DNA from 3 places in the Bradyrhizobium sp. Ken64 genome. Region 1 is predicted to be linked to each of the others. Evidence: predicted binding sites of a transcription regulator. Region 1 holds the regulator's gene; each other region holds the start of a gene.
The links. Region 1 encodes LexA, which represses DNA repair genes until DNA is damaged. Its sites were predicted from a motif close to TGTTCNNNNTGTGTTCNG; they were not measured.

Region 1 (7,581 bases):
CTCCATCGCAGCCGTCTCGCCCGGCGCGGCGGCAACGAAAGCCGCCGCCGCGAGGCAAGCTAGGGCCAGGATCCGCCCGTCCAGCTTGACGGTGAGATCAGGCCAAAGTGTCCATCCCGGCGGCGAGGTGCTGGTCGAGCGCGATCGCGCCCGCCGCTGGGCCGAGCACGACGGCTGCTACGAGGCCACCTTCGCGGCCATGAACCCGCACTGACACAGCGCCCCGAAACAAGTTCGCCCGGGAACGGCTATCCGCTCCCGGGCGATCAACACCTTACCGTCGCGAGCGCCTAGTTCGGCACCGCAGCCTTCGGCGCCGGCTTGGCGGCGACCGCGTTCGCGGTTTGGCCGTGCAGGAAGTCGTAGGCCGTATGCAGGGCCTTGTCGTCTTTCGCTTCCGGCGGGACATAGGATTGCGATCCGGTCTGCTCGGTGCCATCGGCCGCCTGGAGATGACCGCGCATCTGGGACTCCGCCATGGTGTCCATCCGGCCCTTCAGCTCGGTCGGCACGTCCTGGAGGATCTCGATGTCGGGCGCGATGCCCTGGGCCTGGATCGAGCGGCCCGAGGGCGTGTAGTAGCGCGCCGTGGTCAGCGCGAGCGCGCCGTTGCCGGTGCCGAGCGGAATGATGGTCTGCACCGAGCCCTTGCCGAACGAGCGCGTGCCGATCAGCGTGGCGCGCTTGTGGTCATGCAGCGCGCCGGCCACGATCTCCGAGGCTGAGGCGGAGCCGCCGTTGACGAGAACCACCAGCGGCTTGCCCTTGGTGAGGTCGCCACCATGCGCGGTGAAGCGCTGGGTCTCTTCAGGATTGCGGCCGCGGGTCGAGACGACCTCGCCACGCTGCAGGAACGCGCTCGACACCGACACGGCCTGGTCGAGCAATCCGCCCGGATTGTTGCGCAGGTCCATCACGTAGCCCACCAGCTTCTCCGGCGGAACGTCCTTGGAGATCGATGCGATCGCCTTCTTCAGGCCATCGGTGGTCTGCTCGTTGAACGAGGTGACGCGGATATAGCCGATATCCCCGTTCTCGACATGGAAGCGCACGGGGCGCACATGGATGATCTCGCGCTTGATCGCGACGTCGAGCGGGGCGTCGGCGCCCTTGCGCATGATCGTGAGCTTGGTCTGGGTGTCGACCGGCCCCTTCATCTTGTTGACGGCCTGCTCGAGCGTCATGCCCTGCACGGCATCGCCGTCGATCTTGCTGATGAGGTCGCCCGACATGATGCCGGCCTTGGACGCCGGCGTGTCGTCGATCGGCGAGACGACCTTGACCAGCCCCTCCTCCATCGTGACCTCGATGCCGAGCCCGCCGAACTCGCCGGAGGTGGTCTCCTGCATCTCGGTCCAGGCCTTGTCGTTCATGTAGCGCGAGTGCGGATCGAGCGAGGTCACCATGCCGGTGATCGCGCCTTCGATCAGCTTGGCATTGTCGGGCTTCTCGACATAGCTCGCCTTCACCCGCTCGAACACTTCGCCGAACAAATTGAGCTTGGAATAGGCGTCATCCGCGCTCGCTGCCGCCCGTGCCGCCCATACGCCGCCGTGCGGACTGGCTGCCAAAAGGGTCAGACACGCTCCGGTGAGCGCGCCCAGTGGAAACAGCAGGGTTTTCCGCATGGATAGGCTGGCCTTCTTGCTTCGCGGTTCGGTGGGGCTGGGAGCCGCCATGCAAATGGCGATCCAGCCTGCTTCTCACAATACCATTCTGGTTTCTTCAAGGCCGGGATGCCACGCCGGCGGGTACACCGTAAAAATCGCTTCGTCCGGACCTAAACTTTCGGCAACGTTGCAGGACCCGGTTCGTGCGCAGCGGGGGTCGGCCGGCCGGCCCACGCCTCGCAGCCATGCCATTTTAGGATGGTTTTGGCGCCCCGGACGGGTTAGGCGATGAGGGAAGGCTTCAAATTCTCGGGAGGATAACAATGAACGAAGCACCCCGCATCCAACCAGACAGGAACGTCGAGCTCGGCGCAAGCACCGAGCCGTTCCAGAATCTGCATGAATTCATCCGGAAAGCCCGCGCCAACCTCAACCAGAATGCCTGGGACTATATCGTCGGCGCGGCCGAGACCGAGACCACGATGCGTCGCAACCGCATGGCGCTGGACGAGATCGCCTTCCGCCCGCGCGTGCTGCGCGATGTCCGCACGGTTACAGGTTCGGTCGAGCAGTTCGGCCGCAAGATGCGCCTGCCGGTGGTGCTCGCCCCCGTCGGCGCGCTCGAGATCTTCGATCCGGATGGTGCAGCGAGCGTGGCACGCGCCTGCGGCACTTTCGGTGCGGCGCACATGCTCAGTTCCGTGTCCGAGCCCGGCCTCGAGAAGACGGCCGAAGCTGCGCCCGACGCGCTGCGCCTCTACCAGCTCTATGTGCGGGGCGACGACGCCTTCGTCGCCGACGTCGTCAGCCGGGCCGAGAAGAACGCCTACGCCGCCTTCTGCCTGACCGTCGACACCGCCCATTACAGCCGTCGTGAACGTGACATCGCCAAGCGCTACGTTCGCGAGAGCCGGCTGCGCGCCACCGGCGGCGATTACCAGAAGGGTCTGGAGTGGCGGACGGTGAAGATGATCAAGGACAAGTTCAAGATCCCGCTGATCCTCAAGGGCATCGCGACGCCAGAGGACGCGCTGATCGCGATCGATCACGGCGTCGAATGGATCTACGTCTCCAACCATGGCGGCCGTCAACTCGATCACGGTCGCGGCGCCATGCACGTACTGCCGGAGATCGTTGACGCCGTGAACGGCCGCGCCAAGATCATGGTCGATGGCGGCATCTGTCGCGGCACCGACATCGTCAAGGCGATCGCGGCGGGCGCCGACGTCGTCGGCATCGGCCGGCTGCAATGCTGGGCGCTGGCGGCGGCCGGCGAAGCCGGCGTGGCGCGCATGCTGGAGCTGCTCGAAGATGAAGTGCTGCGCTGCCTCGGCCTCCTGGGTGCGACCTCGTTCGCCGAGGTCAACAAATCCTGCCTGCACCAGGCGACCGCAACCAATGCGCCGAGTGTGTTCAGCGCGTTTCCGCTGTTCGACCACGAGCCATATCGATACTGAGTGAAAGGACGCAGGTGACATCGCTCTCTCCCGGCAGCGCGGATGCGCTTCTATTCGATCTCGGCCGCGTGGTCCTCGATATCGATTTTTCCAAGGCGATCGCCTGCTGGGCGGGACATGCCGGCTGCAAGCCCGACGCCATCGTCGCGCGTTATGTGCGGGACAGCGAAGCCTATCGGTTGCACGAGATGGGGAAGATCAGCGATGAGGATTATTTCGCCTCATTGCGAGCCTCGCTCGGAATCGGCATTTCGGACGCGCAGTTCCTGGAAGGCTGGAACGCGATCTTCGCCGGCGAAATGCCTGAGATCTCCGAGCTGCTGCCGCAGGCAGCGAAGCAGATGCCGCTTTACGCTTTCTCCAACACCAACCGGCCGCACGTGGACCATTTCTCGAGGGAGTATGCCGACCTCCTCGGCCATTTCCGAGAGCTGTATTTGTCGTCCAGCATCGGCCTGCGCAAACCGGATGCGGAAGCCTTCGACCACGTCGTTGCGGCGATCGGCGTGCCCGCCGGGCGCATCGTGTTCTTCGATGATCTTGCTGAAAACATCGAGGGAGCGCGGGCGCGCGGCTTGACGGCGGTGCATGTGACCTCGCCGCGTGACGTCGGGAACGCATTGAGGGCATTGGGCATCTGACGACGATCCGTCGGCGCGAAGCCCATGGAAGTGCGCCCGACGGAACTAATTCGAAAGATTTTGGAACCAATCACTTTGTGCATTTTTATACAGAGTTCCCGGAACAGAATACCGTCTTCAGGAGTCTACAGCCCGTTGGGACTTCTACGAACGGGTGCATCACCGTGTTGGGCAAAAACTACCTCACTAGGCAGGCCTCTCTTCTCCTTGAATTCGCCAGGACAACTTCAGACTCGGACCTTTCCGCCAAGCTTGTGAGCAAGGCCGCCGACCTGAAATCCCAGGCCGATCCGCTGCCAGACAAAGACCAGGGGCCGAAGGCGCCCGACGTAACTCCCGGGCGGGCAGGGAGCTGATCAGTGGCGCTCGTCGTTCTCCTCTTGTCATGATTTTCGTCGCTTCCATGACCACTCTCCTGCCGATCCGTCACCTCGTGCCCCGACGCGCTTAATGCCGCCTTCCGGAACAATGTGAAGCGACGGGACGACTGCGCCCGCTGAGCCGTTTTTGCCTCCGCGCCCGCGCTCGGCTAGAAGACTTGCGGAACATTCGCCCGAACGTGCCGAGCAGGAGTTTTCGCCGTGGCCTTGATGCCGGTTTCTGACGCGCTTGCCGCGGTGCTGGCGGGTGCAGAGCCGCTGCCGGAAGACATGATTTCTCTCGACGAGGCCTACCATCGCGTGCTCGCGCGTGACGTCGCCGCGCGACGCACGCAGCCGCCGCAGGCGATGTCCGCGATGGACGGCTACGCGGTGCGCGCGGCCGATGCCGCGACGATCGATTCGGAGCTCACCGTCATCGGCGAAGTCGCGGCGGGCCGGCCGTTCGCGGGGACGGTCGGCGCCGGCGAGGCCGTGCGGATCTTCACCGGCGGCGTCGTTCCCGCTGGCGCGGACGCCGTCGTGATCCAGGAGGACACGGTCGCCGCCGGCAAGCGTATCACGATCAAGGAAGCCGCGATCGCCGGACGGCACATCCGCCGCGCCGGCGTTGATTTCCGCGAAGGCGACGTGCTCCTGCGCAAGGGAAGCCGTCTCACCGAGCGCGACCTCGCGCTCGCCGCTGGGATGAACCATCCGCACCTTGCCGTTTTCAGGCGTCCGAAGGTCGCCATTCTCGCCACCGGCGACGAGCTGGTGATGCCGGGCACCACGCCCGGCCACGGCCAGATCGTCTATTCCAACGGCTACGCCCTGCACGCGCTCGCCCGCAGCGAGGGCGCCGAGACCATCGACCTCGGGATTGCCGCCGACACGCTGGAGGCGACCACCGCCGGCATCCGCCGCGCCCGCGAGAGCGGCGCCGACATCCTGATCACGACCGGCGGCGCATCGGTCGGCGACCACGATCTAGTCCAGCAGGCACTGCGGGACGAAGGCATCGCGATGGCGTTCTGGAAGATCGCGATGCGGCCAGGCAAGCCGATGATGCACGGGCGACTCGGCGCAATGGGTGTGATCGGCCTGCCGGGCAATCCCGTGTCGTCCTACGTGTGCGCTTTCCTGTTCATGGTGCCGCTGATTCGCGCCCTGTCGGGCCGTTCGGTGATTCACCATCGCCGTGAACACGCCGTGCTCGGCCGCGACGTCGGCGCCAACGACCAGCGCGAGGACTATCTGCGGGCGCATCTGGAGGAGCGTGACGATGGCACACGCGTCGTTCTTCCCGTCAATCATCAGGACTCTTCGCTGCTTGCGAATCTCGCTGCAGCACAGGTACTTCTCGTGCGCGCACCATTCGCGCCGAAGGCCGAGACCGGCACGGCTTGCGAAGTGTTGCGGCTCCCCGTCTGACCGCCTCGGCAACGCGCGTTCCGCGACGTTTGCCTTGTTCACGGTAAATTAAGCAGTTGCGGAACATGTATCGAACATATAGTGTCCGTTCATGATTTGTTTCGAGCATGTGGCGGCTTATGGCCGAATTCTGCGTCTCGGAATCGGACGACATCAACCGGGGGACTTTGGTCGAGATGTTAACGCGCAAACAATACGAGCTTCTGCGATTCATCAGTGAACGTCTGAAGGAAAGCGGCGTACCGCCCTCCTTCGACGAGATGAAGGATGCGCTCGACCTGCGCTCGAAGTCGGGCATCCATCGCCTGATCACGGCGCTCGAGGAGCGTGGCTTCATCCGACGCCTGCCCAACCGCGCCCGCGCGATTGAAGTCATCAAGCTGCCGGAGCTCCAGGCGGCGGCCGGCAGCCGCCGCGGCTTCACGCCGAGCGTCATCGAGGGCAATCTCGGCAAGGTGCGTGCGGGCTCCAGCCTGCCCGCGGACGAGGGCGAACGTCCCGTGGCGGTGCCGGTGATGGGCCGCATCGCGGCCGGCACGCCGATCGAGGCATTGCAGACCCGCAGCCATACCATCAGCGTACCGCCTGACATGCTCGGCTCGGGCGAGCATTACGCGCTCGAAGTACGCGGTGATTCCATGGTCGAGGCCGGCATCCTCGACGGCGACATGGCGCTGATCCAGCGCAACGAGAGCGCTGATACCGGCGACATCGTGGTGGCGCTGATCGACGACGAGGAAGCGACGCTGAAGCGCTTCCGCCGTCGCGGCGCCTCGATCGCGCTCGAGCCCGCCAACGCAGCCTATGAGGTCCGCATCCTGCCGCCCAACCGGGTGAAGATTCAGGGCAAGCTGATCGGGCTTTACCGGAAGTACTGATAACGGAAGTACTTCATACCGGAAGTGCTTGGCGCCTCGCGCGCTTCCGATCTGCAGCGCCGGTCAGAGATTGGATCGGATGATCGTCCGCTCCGGCTGGATAGTCGTTCTGGTTCTGCACAGACTATCCGGCCCCTCCTCCGCCGCTGGCTCCTCGCGACGCCGACGAAGCGGTACCGCTTCAAACAGCACCGCTTCGCGGCTCGCGCGTTCGAGGAAACAACGACCAGCGGTCAAGTTCGACCGTTGCAGCCAAGCCGGCAATATTCGCGCATGCGCCTCCCGAATGCATCGCAAGGGGCTTTGTTCCTATTGAATTCGGGAAAGATAATGTGATCGCGGCCTGCAGAAACCAGCCGCAGATTTGCCCACAACCAAGCAGAGCGTTCGTGCTTCAACTCTGATAGAGGCCTGCGCCTCGATTGAGAGACGCGGGTTGCTATCCCAGCATGAGGAGCACCCGATGTGTGACTACAGCCTGCATGCCGTCGCGTCGCGCCCCGCCGAAGTCGGCGAGACGATCGTCACGACAAGCTTCCGCGGCACCTCGACGCGCGGCTTCGCCTCCGCAGCCGATCCGTCTGTTGCCGTCTGCCTGCTGCCGGGAACGGAGCTCGCCTTCGCCGACGACGTCCGCTACGACAATCGCTGGATCTGGACGCGCACCATCAATTCCCGCGTGGGCAAGTTCGGCAAGATCGATCCGCACGTTCCCGACCGCCATCATGACGCGATCGAATTCCCCGACGGCAAATACGTGCTGGTGACGCAGCTCGTCGAAGGCCAGCGAGCGACCGTGCTGCAACTGCCGGTGACTCAGTCGGTCACCGAGCGCGAGAACAAGGCGCAAATCATCGCCGACAGGCAGCCGACCGTCACGCACCTGCCGATCGGCTGACACAGCCGCCCTCCGGCTACGAGGTCGGAGGTCAGGATTGAATCGCCATCGCCGGCCGTGGCCGGCGAGAAGGTGTGGTTTGCGCCCGGCGAATCCGAGCGGATGCGCCAACCCACTGCATTGCTCCGCACCATCAGATCAATCGTCGGCCTGCAAGTCCGTCTCCGCGGGCGTTGCGTCCTTGATGCGGGACGCGGTCGCCTTCGGCGCAAGGCTGCCGTCGAAATCACCCTCACCGGCGCCGGCCGGCAACCAGGGGCGGCTCGTGCCTCTCGCCCTCACCGCCTGAACTACAAACCCGTCA
Region 2 (7,581 bases), on a different contig from region 1:
CGTCCCCGTACCGGTCGTGCCGGAGGTGCTGCGCGCCAAGGTCAAGGTGTTTGCAGAACTCTATCGCAAGACGCGCGAATTCGAACGGCTGAACCAGGATCTCGAGGACCGTGTGCGTGCACGCACCGCCGAGCTGGAGAATTCCACCGCAAAGCTCCGCGAGAGCGAAGAGCGGCGCAGCATGGCGATCGCCGCCGGCAAGATGGGCTCCTGGGACTGGGACTGGATCACGGGCGACTGGATGTGGGACGAGGGGCAATACCGCATCTTCGGCGTTGGCCCGGAGAGCTTCGAGGTGAACCCGGCCAACGTTCAGGCGCTGTTGCATCCGGATGACGTCGATCAGTTGCGCAAGGCGATCGCCGAATTCAACAAGGGCACACGCTCCTATGAAACGGAGTTCCGCATCGTGCGGCCCGACGGCGATGTGCGCTGGTGTGTCGGCACGGCCGCCGCCACGGTCGACGATAGCGGTCGGGTCATGCGCGTCAGCGGCGTGACGGTGGACATCACCGAACGCAAGCGCGCCGAGGAACGGCAGACTCTCCTGGCGCGGGAAGTCGATCATCGGGCCAAGAATGCCCTGGCGCTGGCGCAATCGATCGTGCGCCTCACCCGCGCCGACGAGGTGAAAGCCTATGTCAGCGCCGTCGAGGGACGCATCAATGCACTGGCGCGCGTGCATACGATCCTGTCGCTATCGAGCTGGCAGGGCGCCGAACTCTCGAAGCTGATCGACGAGGAGCTTGCGCCCTATTCCCTCGGCGGCCAGATCAAATTGGCGGGGTCCGAAGTTCAGTTGCTGCCGGCGACCGCCCAGACGCTGGCGCTGGCGCTGCATGAACTTTTCACCAACTCGGCGAAGTATGGCGCGCTCTCGACGCGGACGGGACGGCTCGCAATCGGCTGGCAGGTCGAGGACGAACTGCTCACCCTGACGTGGGAGGAATCCGGCGGACCGCTTGTCAAGACGCCGAAATCCCGCGGCTTTGGTACGCGGAGCCTGCTTGCGAGCGTCGAGTCCCAGCTCGGCGGCCAGGCGCGATTCGATTGGCGCGCCGAGGGCCTGTTGTGCCGGCTCGAGGTGCCGTTGGTCGGCAAGAGTGCCGCGACAACCGCGCCCGGCAACTTCGAAGCCGCCGGCTCCGCCGAATTGCAGCGCGCGTCCGGTTAACCGGAGGCCGCACTCTTCCTGCGCTCGATCGTTTGCGGTTCGCGCGCGACCCGTCCCTCGAGCCAGGCTTCCGTTTGGGCGAGATCACGCAGCGCCTTGGCATAGCGCCGCGCCGCGCTTCGCTCCGCGCCGCGGGGCAGCTTGCGCGCCTTGCGGAGGATGTCCGCCGCGGCGTTACGATAAGCCAGAGAGCGATAGAGAAAGACCACCTTACCCATATCGAATGTTCCCGTGTTGCGTGGTCATTCTTGCAGGCTTGGCATGAACGTCGGATGAAGCGGGCGATAACGATTCCTTCATGCGGATGGAACCGGCGCGTATCGCAGGCGTTGCTTGCGAAATCGGAATAAAGTTCCATGCGCGCGAAAAAGTCGGACCTGATCTCTCCGAGCGGGCTCATCAAGCTGATGACGCACGCGATGATGGGCGCAGCCCTCGGGCTCGCTTTCAGCCTCTTGCTCGTGCTGTCCAATCCAGGCGTCGCCAATTTGCTGAGTCACGGCGGAAGGCAGGCCGTGGTCGTTTTCGCCCTCACATTGGTGACGACGTTCGCGATCGGCGCGACACTCACCGGCGTCGTATTCATCCTCGCAGAGAACGACCAGCAATCTTGAAGTATTGGTGATTTGCCGGAACTCCCTTGTTCGGAACTCCCGCGACGAATGACGGTTGGCTGCCTGCGTCAATTCAACTCAGGGAGTTCCCGCACATGAAGACCACCAAGCTCGCTCTTGCGGTGATGTTGGCAACCGGCCTCGCCGCCGCGCCGTTCGCCGTGCAGGCCAAGTCGCACAAGGCAAAACACGGATCCTCGATGTCATCGTCGCAGACTACGGGCGCCAACACCAAGTCCTCCAAGGGGCCTGATCCCTCCGGTCAGGGCGGCTCCGGTCCCGGCTCCGACCAGGGCGGCACCATGACGAACAACAAAGGCGGCATGAGCAACACCAAGTAATCTACGCCGACATGGCAGACAAAAGCCCCGCGAACAACGCGGGGCTTTTCCGTCCGGGAGTCGCTGACTTCACGCTGCGCTGCGTTGAAGGTGCCGGCCTTCCTTCACTTCTTCGATGATTTTGGCGCTGAAGGCTTCGAGATCGCCGGGGTTGCGCGAGGTGATGACGCCCTGGTCAGCAACCACCTGCGAGTCTTCCCATGCCGCGCCGGCATTGATGACATCGGTCTTGATCGATTTGTATGAGGTCATCTTGCGGCCCCTGGCGATGCCTGTCTCAATCAGGAGCCAAGGCGCATGGCAGACTGCCGCAACGACCTTCTTCGCGTTGAAGATGTCCTTGACGAAGCTCAAAGCTTTCGGCTCGACCCGTAGGAGGTCAGGATTAATCTGCCCACCCGGCAGAACGATCGCATCGTAGTCGCTGCTCGATACCTGATCGAGCGTCTTGTCGACCTTCACGGGCCGACCCCAATCCTTCATGTCCCAGCCCTTGATCTCGCCGGGTGCAAGCGAGACCACATGGACCGTCGCGCCTGCCTGTTTCAAGCGGTCGCGCGGCACTTCCAGTTCCGATTGTTCAAAGCCGTGCGTGGCCAAGATCGCGATCGTCTTACCCTGAAGCTCCATGGAACACTCCGTTGATGTGAGAGGAGCCCGGTCAATCGGTCGAGCCGGCTTCCGTTCCGCGCGATTGCCGGCCTCACGCGGATGTGCGGCAGTTTATGTCGGCCACAGGAAGGTTCGCCGAAAAGATCGGTTGAACCGCATTCAATCCATCGAGGTGGCGAATGACGAACGTCCGGTCATTGCTCTCGCGCCGGGCGGCGCCGCTGCTCGGCGCAATCATGCTCATCTGCGGCATCATCATCGCGATCAGAGGCGCGTGGCTGATCGCCATGGGTGGCTCGTTCTAATATCTGCCGGCCGGCCTCGGCCGCTTGATCTCGGGCGTTCTATTGCTGGGCCGGCGCGCCGAAGGTGCCCTGATCTACCTGCCTTGACGTGACGAACTCGGTTAGCTGCGTCGGGCCTCAGGTGACGTTAAGGCGCGCTGCAGGATCTGCCTTCACCAGATGATCGAGTCGTGCACGCTTGCGCGCGATCAAGAGCTGGGCGGCGGCGTCGTCGAGCCCCTCGCGTTGCAGCTGCCGGATGGCAGAGCGCAGTTCGAGAATCTCGGCGCGCAGCTTTAGAATCCGGTACGCATCCGGGTCTTCCTCCACCGTGCGCTCCCAAAGCTCTCAGCGGCGCGCGATCACGCGCAGAGGACTACCTGATGTCTTCGCGGAACGAAGGCGCATCCTATCGCGGACATTCGGCAGGACATCGCCGCCACCTGCAGCCTTCCATTCGCCGATCAGCAGATTGATTTTCTGGCGCAGATCCATCTGCGCCAGGGCCTTCTCTGTGCAGTCGCGATCGCGCTCGACGAGTTCGCGGACGGACACCTCAATATCGGCCATTTCCAGCCTCAAGGCGCTGATTTTACGTCGAATTTCATTAATTCTGTTGTCCATGGCTTGTTAGAACAAAATAAGAACATATAGTCAAGTCACGATTTCAGAAGGGAGAAGCGACATGCAGGTTCAAGGTAAATACGACGCCAAGGCTTTCCTAACCGACAAGACTTCCCTCACCGCCAAGGCTTTCCTCACCGAGCAGATGACGCGCGCGCAGGGCCTCCGGCTGAAACGGCTGAGCGAAGAGGCGTATCAACCCGCGCAATATGCGCGGGATCTGTCCTCCAGCGAGGCAGCGCGGCGCATTCAGGTGCTGGAAGCCGAGATCGAGCTGGCGGATTCGTTCTAGGCCAGCTCGCGTATCCCCGACGTTGCTTGCGCGCTTCGGAACCATGCCTGTCCCGGATGGTTTTCCCCTGCCAAGGGAGAACATGCATGGCACGCAAGGCAAAGAAGCGCCGCTACTCGCGCAGCTCCGGCAGCGATGTCGAAAGCGAGATGAAGCGCTACAAGAAGGGTACCGCGAAAAGCGGACCGGGCGGTCGAGGCGGACGCGTGAAGAGCCGCAAGCAGGCGATCGCGATCGGCCTGTCGAAAGCGCGCAAGAAGGGCAAGAAGGTCCCGAAGAAAGCCGCGAAGCGGAAGACGTCCAAGAAGACGTCAAAGAAAACGTCCAAGAAGACATCCAGGAAAACCAAGAAGACGTCGAAGAAGACGTCGAAGCGCAAATCCTCCAAACGGTCGCGCTGACCTCCGTCAGATCATGCTGCCCGGCATGAAGCAGCGGATCGAAACGCCGAACGCGGTCTTCACCGGCCACACCATGGTGCGGCCGGCCCGGTTCGGCTCGGTGATCACGGCTTCGTCCGGCACCTCGACCCATTCGCCGTCGAGCCGCACGCGATAATGTCCATTGTGCGAGTCCCAGTCGGGATCGGCGACGGCAAACCCATCCGCATCCGAGCAGCACGGACCGAGATGGCTGCGCAGGCCGTCGAACCACGGCTTGAGAGGTGAGTCCGCGTAGCGGCCATCGTCACGCCCGAGAGCGTTTCCACCCCACAGCACGAATGGCGCCACGAGCAGCGCAGTCCTCAGCGAGAGCTTCAATCGATCCATGTCGGCACCGATCAAATACGAATTGCCGGCCGGCTCAGCGGCGGCAAGTTCGAAGTTCCACGCCTGCAATCGTCGGCAGCGTCATTGCCGCCGAGTCCGTACGAGATCCGCAATTGTGATGAGCGAACACGGCTTTTTCGGACGAACCGGGTCATCCTCCCTGCCGTTAACGAGAATGTTATCGGCGATCTGCGGAAATCCTGAAGGCGAACAGGAAAGGCGGCCCAAAGGCCGCCTTTTGGAGTTGCGCCGATCGACGTTCGCCCTATGCGAGCGGCACCGCCACGAACCGGGTCGCCTGTGCGCTTCTGACCTGCAGCAGCACGCTGCGCTTGCCGGACGATTTCGCCTGCGCCAGCTCCGAACGGACATCGCCGATATTGGCGACGGCCTTGCCGCCCACGTTGAGGATGACGTCGCCGGTCTGGATGCCGCGTTGCGCGGCCGGACCTTGCGGATCGACTTCAGTGACGACGACGCCCTTCTGGCCGGCGCCCTGCACGTCGCCGGCCGGAGCCAGGCTGAGCCCGAGACGCGGCGGCATGCCGGCATCTGGCTGCGACTTGCCCTCGTCGGCTCTGGCCTGCCGCTCGTTCGGCAACTCGCCGAGCGCCACTGTCACGGTCTTGCTGTCGCCCTTGTGGACGACATCGAGCTTCACGGACGTGCCCGGCGCCAGGGTGGCGATGGTGCGGGCGAGATCGCGTGAATCCTTGATCGCGGTTCCATTGACGGCGGTGATGACGTCGCCCGCCTCGATGCCCGCCTTCGCCGCCGGGCTGCCGTCCTGCGGATTGTCGACGATCGCGCCGCGCGCCTCCTTGAGGCCGAGGCTGTCGGCGATATCCGACGTCACCGGCTGCACCTGCACGCCGAGCCAGCCGCGCGTGACCGCGCCCTTGTCCTTCAACTGTGCGACGACAAGCTTTGCGGTCGAGGCCGGAATGTCGAAGCCGATGCCGACCGAGCCGCCGGAGGGCGAGAAAATCGCGGTGTTCACACCGATCACGTTGCCGTTCATGTCGAAGGCCGGGCCACCGGAATTGCCCTTGTTGATCGGCGCGTCGATCTGGATGAAGTCGTCATAGGGGCCGTTGCCGATGTCGCGGCCGCTGGCGGAGACGATGCCGGCGGTCACGGTGCCGCCGAGGCCGAAGGGATTGCCGACGGCGACCACCCAGTCGCCGATGCGCGCTTTCTGGTCGGAGAATTTGACGAACGGAAAATCCTTCTTGCCGTCGACCTTGATCAGCGCCAGATCCGTCTTCGGATCGGTGCCGACCACTTTCGCGCTGTAGGTCGTGCCGTCGTCCATCGTCACTTGCACAGACTCGGCGTGATCGACGACGTGGTTGTTGGTCACGGCATAGCCGTCGGCGGAGATGAAGAAGCCCGAGCCCTCACCCGTGATCATCTGCCGGCGGTGGCGCGGCATGCCCTCCATGCCACCCGGGCCGGGGAAGCCGAATTGCCGTGAGAATTGATCGAAGGGCGATGCTTCGTCTGAATCCATCCGGTTCTGTTGCAGCATCGCGCTCTTGTCGTTGTCCTGGTCGATCCTGACCCGCACCGAGATGACGGCGGGTTTGACCTTGCTGACGAGGTCGCCGAAGCCCGGCGGTGTCGCGGCGGTCTCTGCGGCCTGGGCGGGCGCAATGAAGGAGGTCGCGCTGAACGGCGAAGAGCCGGGGGCAGTCGCCAGCACGGCCAGGCCAAGCGCGGCGACGGTGCCGAGCAGCGCGAGCCGGCGCGGTCTCAGGATCTTGCGGGACGTTGTGGTGTCGGAATTGACGTGATCGCTCATGTCGATATGTCCATGTTGGGTAAGTCGCCTTGCACCCAACATGGGGGTTGCCACCTTACAGCGTCCCGTCCACGTCATTAAATCTTGGCAAAGTGGCCGGGGCCGGCGACAAAAAACGAGGGCTGCACATTTGATGCAGCTCAACGCGGGCCCCGGGCAGCGTGGAAGACTGCAGCCACCGGATGATGTCCATCGGAGGCGCGTCATGTACAAAGACATTCTCGTCCACATCCCTACCGAGCGCCCGATGCGCCCGGCGATCGACGGCTCGATCTCGCTCGCGGCCGGCCTCAACGCCCATCTGGACGCAGTCGCGGTGGGTTATGTGGCAACCAGCGCGGCCTACGTGATGGAGGGCGGCGCTGCCGTGGCGGCTGTGTTCGAGATGGAGCGCGAAAGCGCGGTGCAGCGCGCCGAGGCGGCGCTCGCGGTGTTCAAGAGCGAAGCGATGAACGCCGGCATTTCCTACACATGCCACCCGCTCGGAGAGATGCCGGGGGATGCGGTCGGCTTGCTCGGCGAGATGGCGCGGCTGCACGATCTCAGCATCGTGCTCCAGCCGGATCCGGCGCAGGGATCACTCGACAACGATGTGCCCCGCGAGATCCTGTTCCAGGCGGGCGGCCCGGTGCTTTTCCTGCCCTACACCTTCCATGGAGCGTTCAAGGCGAAACGGATCGGCATCTGCTGGGATGGCAGCCGCCTCGCAGCGCGCGCCATGCGCGACGCCGCACCATTCCTGGCCCGCGCCGAGGAGATCGTGATCATTGCGATCAACGAAACAGATACGGTTCCCGACGAAGTCTCGACGCGCAATCTGGCAAGGCATCTCGGCCGGCGCGGACTGTCGACCCGCACGGTCAACCTGTCGGCCGCGCGCTCTGACATTCAGCCGACCATGCTGTCGCTGGCAGCCGATGAGAGCCTCGATCTTCTGGTCATGGGCGGCTACGGCCATTCCCGTTTGCAGGAGCGGTTCCTCGGCGGCGTCACCCGCGCCATGCTGGAAGCCATGACCGTCCCGACGCTGATGTCGCATTAATCGAGGGCTGATCCAGGTCGGGCA
Region 3 (7,581 bases), on a different contig from region 1:
ACGCACGCCCAGCAATGAGATCTTCACCGCGATCGTGTGCTGCTTCGTCATCGCGCTGTTGTGGCTCCTGGTGAACCGCACCCGCACCGGCAAGGCGGTGCTGGCCGCCTCGATGAACCCGCGCGGCGTCACCCTGCTCGGCCTCGAGCTCACCAACATCTATGTCGTGGTATGGGCGATCTACGGCATTCTCGCCGGCATCGCCGGCGTGCTGCTCGGAATGTTCCTCGGCGTCAGCTCCTACAGCGTCGGACCGCTGACCGCGAGTGCGTTCTCGATCGTCGTGCTCGGCGGCCTCGGCAGCGTCTCCGGCTCGCTGATCGCGGCCTTCGTGGTCGGCTATCTCGAAACGCTCACGGCCTATCTGGTCTCCCCGGCCTATCGCACCATTCCGGCGCTGCTGCTGCTCGTGTTCGTGATGTACATCCGGCCCCAGGGCCTTCTGGGGAGGCGCTGAGATGGCCAGCTTCTTTACGACACGCCTGTTCTTCATCTCGCTCGCGCTGGTCGTCATCGCGGCAACGCTTCCGCTCTACGTCTCCGGCTACGTGCTCGGGCTTCTCACCGTCGCCTTCTATTTCGGCGTGTTCGCGATGGCGTGGGACCTGCTGTTCGGGTTCGCCGGCGAGGTCAATTTCGGGCCGACCTTCCTGATCGGCGTCGGCGCCTACACCGCGGGCATCCTCAATGCCCAGTTCGGCTGGTCGGTTTACGCCTGCATCGTGCTCGGCGCGCTCGCCTCCGTCATCGCCGGCCTCGTGCTGGCGCTGCCGGCGCTCCGGGTGCGCGGACCGTATTTCGGCCTGACCACGCTGGTCGCGGTGCTGATGCTGCAGAATTTCATCGTGGTGTTCGCCGACCTCACCGGCGGCGAGATCGGCCTGACTATCCCCGACGTCATCACCATCAATGCCGGCGCCAATTACTGGATCGCCCTCGGCTTCATGACGATCTCGGCGGCCATTCTTTATGGCCTGTCGCAATCGCCTGTTGGCCTGGTGCTGCAAGCCAGCGGCCAGGACCCGGTGCAGGCCGGCGCGCTCGGCTTCAACATCGTCAAGCACAAACTCGCCGCCTTCATCGTCAGCGCGTTCTTCTCGGGGCTATCGGGGGCGCTGCTGGTGTTCTACTTCGGCACCGCCTCGGTCGGCACCGTCGTCGACGTGGCGGTCGGCGTCAACGTGATCGTGTCGGCCGTGCTCGGCGGCCGGCGCACCGTGCTTGGCGCGGCGCTGGGCGCGATCTTCCTGATCGTCGCTGGCGAGTTCTTAAGGCCCACCGGCGAGCTCGCGACCTTTATCGTTTCGGCCGTCGCGCTGCTCGTCGTGCTGTTCTTCCCCGGCGGCTTCCTCGGAGCGGCCCTCTCGCGTGAGGCGCGCTCGTGATGGATATGCGATCTTCAAACAGGGCCGTGCTCGAAGTCCGCGGCCTGACCAAGCGCTTCGGCGGACTGACGGCGGTGAAGAACCTCGGCTTCGAGGTCAATAGCGGCGAGATTTTTGGCCTGATCGGGCCGAACGGCTCGGGCAAGTCGACCGCAATGAAGAGCGTGATGGGCATCGAGCGCCCGACATCAGGCGAGGTGATCTTCGAGGGCGAGGACGTGGCCGGCCTTCCCGCGCACAAGATCGCGCGCAAGGGCTTTGGCATGGTGTTCCAGCATTCGCGGCCGCTGAACCGGCAGACCGTGCTGGAGAACATCATGGTCGCGCTGCTGCCGGACAGCCTGTTCATGCTGTTTCCGGACAAGGCGCTGGTCGAGCGCGCCAAATGGATCGCCGACCGCGTCGGGCTCGGCAGCGTTATGAACCGTCGCCCGCCGACGCTGCCCTTCGCCGATCTGCGCCGGCTCGAGCTCGCCAAGGCGATCGCGCGCGATCCGAAGGTCGTGCTTGTGGACGAGCCCTTTGCCGGGCTGACGCGCGCAGAAGTCGACGTTTTCTCCGACCTGATCCGCAGCTTTCGCGACGAGGGCCGCGCGGTGATGCTGGTCGACCACAACGTCAAAAGTGTCGCGGCGCTGGTCGACCGCGTGCTCGCGATGTATCTCGGCGAGGAGATCGTCACGGGCAAGGCCGATGACGTCATGAAGAACGAGACGGTGCGGCGGGTCTATCTCGGTGGCGCCATCGAGACCCATGCGCGACCCGAGACGAGCTTCAAGGACAAGGTGCCGCTGCTCCAGGTCGAGAATGTCAGCGTGTTCTACGGCAAGGCGCAGGCGCTGGAGAACGTCTCGATCCACGTCCATGAGGGCGAGTTCGTCTCGATCGTCGGCCTCAACGGGGCCGGCAAGACCACGTTGTTCAACACCATCTCTGGCTTCCTGCCTTATAGCGGCGAGATCGTGCGCAGCGGCGAGAAGCTGCGCGGCACGACGCCGGCGAAGATCGCCCGCAGCGGCCTCGTGCAGTGCCCGGAATCGCGCGAGCTGTTCGGCGAGATGAGCGTGCGGGAAAACCTCGATCTCGGCGGGCAACATCTGGCCGACGACAAGCGTGCGGTACAGCTCGCATGGCTGTTCGAGCTGTTCCCCATCCTGAAAGAGCGTCAGGGCCAGATGGCGCAAACACTCTCCGGCGGCGAGCAGCAGATGCTTGCGATCGGCCGTGCGCTGATGATGCAGCCGCAGATCCTGATCCTGGACGAGCCCACGCTGGGCCTCGCCCCCGTCATCCTCGAGCTCCTGTCCAAGGCCCTGGAGAAGCTGCGGCAGACGACGTCGATCACGGTGCTGCTCGGCGAGCAGAACGTGACCTTCGCGCTTCCGCATGCCGACCGCGTCTATGTGCTCGAACATGCAAGGATCGTCTGGGAGGGCGATCCGGGCCGCTTCGCCGCGGAGGCTGGCGCCGATTTTCTCTAGTTCGCGCATACCAACAACAAAAGAAGCAAAGGGAACGACCATGCGACCATCGCCGAATTTGAGCAGCAGCTTCCTCCTCGCCTCCGCGCTGGCGCTGTGCCTCGCTGCTCCCGCCTACGCGCAGTCGAACGAACCGATCAAGATCGGCGTCATCGCCGAAGTGCAGTCGATTGCGGGTGCCGCGACGCCTGGCGGCGCGCAGATCGCCGCCGACGAGATCAACGCGAAGGGTGGCATTCTTGGCCGCAAGATCGAGATCGTGACCTACGACAACAAGAGCTCCTCGGCCGACTCGGTGCGTGCATTCCAGCGCGCGGTGAGCGAGGACAAGGTCTCCGCCGTGATCGCGAGCTACATCAGCGAGGTCGTTCTCGCGCTCGAACCCTGGGCGGCGCGGCTGAAGATGCCGCTGATCACCCCCGGCGCGGCCTCGAACGAGATCACCAAGGCGATCCATAACGACTATGAGAAGAACAAGTACACCTTCCACGGCTATCTGACCTCGGCCGCGCAAGCGCAGCTCGTCTGCGACGCCGCCAAGGATCTGCTGGTCGACAAGCTCAAGTTCAAGACGGTCGCGATCATGAGCGAGGACGCCGCCTGGACCAAGCCGCTCGACGTCGGCTACGAGGCCTGTCTTCCGAAAGCAGGCCTCAAGGTCGTCGAGCACGTGCGGTTCTCGCCTGACACCACCGACTTCACGCCGATCTTCAACAATATCGAGGCCAAGAAGCCGGACGTCATCGTTACCGGCATCTCGCATGTCGGCGTGCAGCCGACCGTGCAGTGGAAGAACCAGCAGGTGCCGGTCCCGATGTTCGGCATCAGCGCGCAGGCGCTGAGCCCGACCTTCTGGAAGGACACCAATGGTGCCGCCGACGGCGTCCCGTCGCTGGCGGTCGCAACGCCCGACGTCGCCGTGACCTCCAAGACGAAACCGTTCGCGGCGGCGTTCAAGGCCAAGTTCGGCTCGCCGCCGGCCTACACCGGCTACACGGCCTATGACGAGGTCTACTTCATCACGGAGGCGATCAAGCGCGCGGGCTCGACCGATCCCGACAAGATGGTCACTGAACTCGAAAAGACCGACTACGAGGGCACGATCGGCCGCATCCAGTTCTACGGCAAGGACGACGAGTTCACCCACGGCATCAAGTCGGGTCCGACGACCGTGTCAGGTCTGGTCTTCCAGTGGCAGGACTCCAAGCAGGTCGTGGTCTGGCCCGAGAAGATCGCGGAGGGCAAGCTCAAGTTTCCGAGTTTCGTGAAGCTGTCGCAGTAACCGGCCGAGCCCGCCACCGGGCTCGGTACTGGGCACCCATCACCCTGAAAGGCCCGTCGCTTCAATCGCGGCGGGCCTTCGTTTTGTGCAGAACGCAACGGGTACGCTGGCATCGGTGGACCCATCCTGCGATCCTGCCGTTAACCTCCTATGCGTGGGCCGGAGCAGCCAGATGGACGACCGACCAAGACAACCCGATGGCCTGATGCAGGATGACGGCTTCGTTCGCGTGCGAGGCGCGCGTGAGCACAACCTCAGGAACGTCGACGTCAGTATTCCGCGCAACGCCCTCGTCGTGTTCACGGGCGTATCGGGCTCCGGAAAATCATCGCTCGCCTTTGGGACGATCTACGCCGAGGCACAACGACGATATCTGGAATCGGTGTCGCCTTACGCGCGGCGTCTCTTCCACCAGATGCAGATCCCCGAAGTCGACGACATCGAAGGCCTGCCGCCCGCCGTCGCGCTCCAGCAGCAGCGCGGCGCGCCGACGACGAGGTCGTCCGTCGGCAGCGTGACGACCATCTCGAACCTGCTCAGGATGCTCTATTCCCGTGCCGGCGATTACCCGCGCGGACAAAAGATGCTCTATGCGGAATCGTTTTCGCCGAACACGCCGGAAGGCGCCTGCCCGACCTGCCACGGCATCGGCAGGATGCTTGACGTCACCGAAAAATCGATGGTGCCCGACGACACCAGGACCATCCGCGAGCGCGCCGTCGCGGCCTGGCCCAGTGCCTGGCAGGGACAGAACCTCCGGGACATCCTGACAACGCTGGGCTACGATGTGGACAAGCCCTGGCGTGAGCTACCCAGGAAGGACCGCGAGTGGATCCTGTTCACGGAGGAGCAGCCGACCGTTCCGGTGTATGCCGGTTACACTGCAGCAGAAGTCAAACGAGCCCTCCGCCGCAAGGAGGAGCCGAGCTATCAAGGCACGTTCACCGGCGCCAAGCGCTACGTGATGCAGACCTATGCCAAGTCCGAGAGTGCGATGATGAAGCGCCGCGTCGCGCAATTCATGATCACTCAGGACTGCCCGACCTGCCACGGCACGCGTTTGAAGCCTGAGGCGCTCAAGGTGAAGTTTGCCGGCCTCAACATCGCCGAGATGTCGCATCTGCCGCTCAAGCAACTGCAAGTGGTGGTCAGGCCGTTCGCGAAAGCCTCGAGCGACAGGTCGGAAAAGGCGGTCGTGGCAAGGCGCATCTGCGAGGATTTGTCGGCGCGGCTGGCCGTCCTGCTCGACCTCGGGCTTGGCTATCTCGCCTGCGAGCGCAGCACGCCGACGCTGTCGCCGGGCGAGTTGCAGCGCTTGCGTCTGGCGACGCAGGTCCGCTCGAACCTGTTCGGCGTCGTCTATGTGCTCGACGAACCATCCGCCGGCTTGCATCCCGCCGACACCGAGGCGCTGCTGCGGGCGCTGGACCGGCTCAAGCACGCGGGCAATTCGATCTTCGTGGTCGAGCACGAGATCGAGGTCATCAGGCATGCCGACTGGCTGGTGGACGTCGGGCCGGATGCCGGCGAAGGCGGCGGGAACATCCTCTATAGTGGACCGCCCGCAGGGCTCAGTCAGGTCGCGCAATCCCGAACCGCCCATTATCTCGCCCATCCACGAAAGCCGCTGCCGACGGTCCGCCGCGAACCGAAGGCGCATCTGAAAGTCCGGGGTGTGACCCGCAACAATCTTCGCGGCCTCGACGTCGATGTCCCGCTCGGGGTTCTCGCCAGCGTGACCGGCGTGTCGGGCTCGGGCAAATCGAGCCTGATCAGCCAATTCCTCGTCGATGCCGTGGCGGAGCATCTCGGCCATACACGGACCGCGGAAGCGGATGACGACAGCCTGGCAGCACCCGCGATCGAGACATTGGGTGGCAAGATCGTCGCCGGCCTCGATCAGGTCGATCGCCTCGTGGTGGTCGATCAGAAGCCGATCGGCCGCACGCCGCGGTCCAACCTTGCGACCTATACGGGCCTGTTCGACCACGTCCGGCGGTTGTTCGCCGCGACGCCGCAGGCAAAATCCCGCCGCTACGATGCCGGGCGCTTTTCCTTCAATGTCGCAAAAGGCCGATGCAGCACCTGCGAGGGCGAGGGATTTGTCTGCGTCGAGCTTCTGTTCCTGCCCAGCGTCTACGCACCCTGCCCGACCTGCCAGGGCGCCCGTTACAACGACAAGACGCTCGAGGTGAAGGTCCGCGGAAAATCCATCGCGGATGTGCTGGCGATGCGCGTCGACGAGGCCTTCGAATTCTTCCGCGAAGATCCAACACTGAACCGTTCGCTGGGGGTCGTCCGCGAGGTCGGCCTCGGCTATATCCGCCTCGGTCAGTCCGCGACCGAACTGTCGGGTGGCGAAGCCCAGCGCATCAAGCTCGCGACCGAGCTCATGCGTCCGCAACGCGGCCACACGCTCTATGTCCTGGACGAGCCGACCACCGGTCTTCATCCCAGCGATGTCGAGCGCCTGATCGCCCAGCTCGAGCGCATCGTGGACGCCGGCAACAGCGTGGTCGTGGTCGAGCATGACGTGGATGTCGTCTCTCATAGCGACTGGATCATCGACCTCGGTCCCGGTGCCGGTGATGAAGGCGGCCGTATCGTTGCGTCGGGAACACCGCAAGAGGTCGCGGAGGCCGGCGGGAAGACCGCCGGCTATCTCGCCCGACGCTTGAAACAGTAGCGGGCGATCTCGTCGTCACCCATTTCGCAATTGCGTTCTGCGCCGCGGAGCCAGACCCCGACTTTCGCCATGTTGACTTTCCGCCGCCCCGCTCCCCATACTTCGAAAAAAGATAACAAGACCAAGTCATAAAACGATTTTGAGGGAGGATAGGATGCCGACTTCACGCAGGCAGCTGCTGAAGAGCTCGGCGGCTGCCGCCGCCGCACTCAGCCTCGATTGGACGCGCGCCCAGGCGCAAGCCGAGAATTTGCGCATCGGCCTGATCTACGACCTCACCGGTCCGTTCGCCGCCGGCGGCTCGGTCGCCTCGTCGGTCGGCGCGCAGATCGCCATCGACCTCGTCAACGAAAAGGGCGGCATCGGCGGCAAGACCAAGATCGTGCCGGTCGCGGCGGACTCGCAGAGCAAGGCCGACGTCGCCATCAACGAGGCCGAGCGGCTGATCAGCCAGGAAAAGATCGACATCATCAACGGCGTCTATTCCAGCGCGCATGCGGTGCCGATGGCGGCGAAGGTCGAGCAGCAGAAGAAGATCCTCTGGATCACGACCGCGGTCTCGACCGCCGTGTTCAAGGACAAGAACCTGCAATACGTCTTTCGCGCGCAGATCCATTCCGATCAGTACGGCCAGGCCTTCGCGGGCTTCGTCGCCGAGCACGCGCAGGGCAAGCTCGGCATGGACCCGAAGGACGTCAAGGTTGCCTTGATCCACGAGGACGGCCCTTATGGCGTCGGCGTCGCGGC

Region 2: a site for LexA is predicted at 3,657-3,674, ahead of AC0L2F_RS05835 (DUF3072 domain-containing protein). Genes of this name have one in related genera too.
Region 3: a site for LexA is predicted at 4,237-4,254, ahead of uvrA (excinuclease ABC subunit UvrA). Genes of this name have one in related genera too.

The regions. Positions count from the first base shown of each region.
Region 1 is NZ_JBVVPA010000003.1:168,640-176,220, forward strand. Features, by position in the region: gene AC0L2F_RS06655 (bifunctional diguanylate cyclase/phosphodiesterase) at 1-63, shown strand, start outside; gene AC0L2F_RS06660 (hypothetical protein) at 86-214, shown strand; gene AC0L2F_RS06665 (S41 family peptidase) at 291-1,628, opposite strand; gene AC0L2F_RS06670 (alpha-hydroxy acid oxidase) at 1,934-3,067, shown strand; gene AC0L2F_RS06675 (HAD family hydrolase) at 3,082-3,708, shown strand; gene AC0L2F_RS06680 (molybdopterin molybdotransferase MoeA) at 4,290-5,501, shown strand; gene lexA (transcriptional repressor LexA) at 5,678-6,379, shown strand; gene AC0L2F_RS06690 (hypothetical protein) at 6,843-7,277, shown strand; gene AC0L2F_RS06695 (ComEC/Rec2 family competence protein) at 7,416-7,581, opposite strand, start outside.
Region 2 is NZ_JBVVPA010000002.1:566,765-574,345, forward strand. Features, by position in the region: gene AC0L2F_RS05795 (HWE histidine kinase domain-containing protein) at 1-1,174, shown strand, start outside; gene AC0L2F_RS05800 (hypothetical protein) at 1,171-1,392, opposite strand; gene AC0L2F_RS05805 (hypothetical protein) at 1,531-1,788, shown strand; gene AC0L2F_RS05810 (hypothetical protein) at 1,884-2,129, shown strand; gene AC0L2F_RS05815 (type 1 glutamine amidotransferase domain-containing protein) at 2,199-2,759, opposite strand; gene AC0L2F_RS05820 (hypothetical protein) at 2,833-3,030, opposite strand; gene AC0L2F_RS05825 (hypothetical protein) at 3,164-3,355, opposite strand; gene AC0L2F_RS05830 (hypothetical protein) at 3,374-3,595, opposite strand; gene AC0L2F_RS05835 (DUF3072 domain-containing protein) at 3,711-3,941, shown strand; gene AC0L2F_RS05840 (DUF6496 domain-containing protein) at 4,028-4,342, shown strand; gene AC0L2F_RS05845 (hypothetical protein) at 4,349-4,711, opposite strand; gene AC0L2F_RS05850 (Do family serine endopeptidase) at 4,977-6,515, opposite strand; gene AC0L2F_RS05855 (universal stress protein) at 6,721-7,557, shown strand.
Region 3 is NZ_JBVVPA010000016.1:96,033-103,613, reverse strand. Features, by position in the region: gene AC0L2F_RS24685 (branched-chain amino acid ABC transporter permease) at 1-457, shown strand, start outside; gene AC0L2F_RS24680 (branched-chain amino acid ABC transporter permease) at 459-1,385, shown strand; gene AC0L2F_RS24675 (ATP-binding cassette domain-containing protein) at 1,385-2,866, shown strand; gene AC0L2F_RS24670 (ABC transporter substrate-binding protein) at 2,907-4,148, shown strand; gene uvrA (excinuclease ABC subunit UvrA) at 4,321-6,834, shown strand; gene AC0L2F_RS24660 (ABC transporter substrate-binding protein) at 6,989-7,581, shown strand, end outside.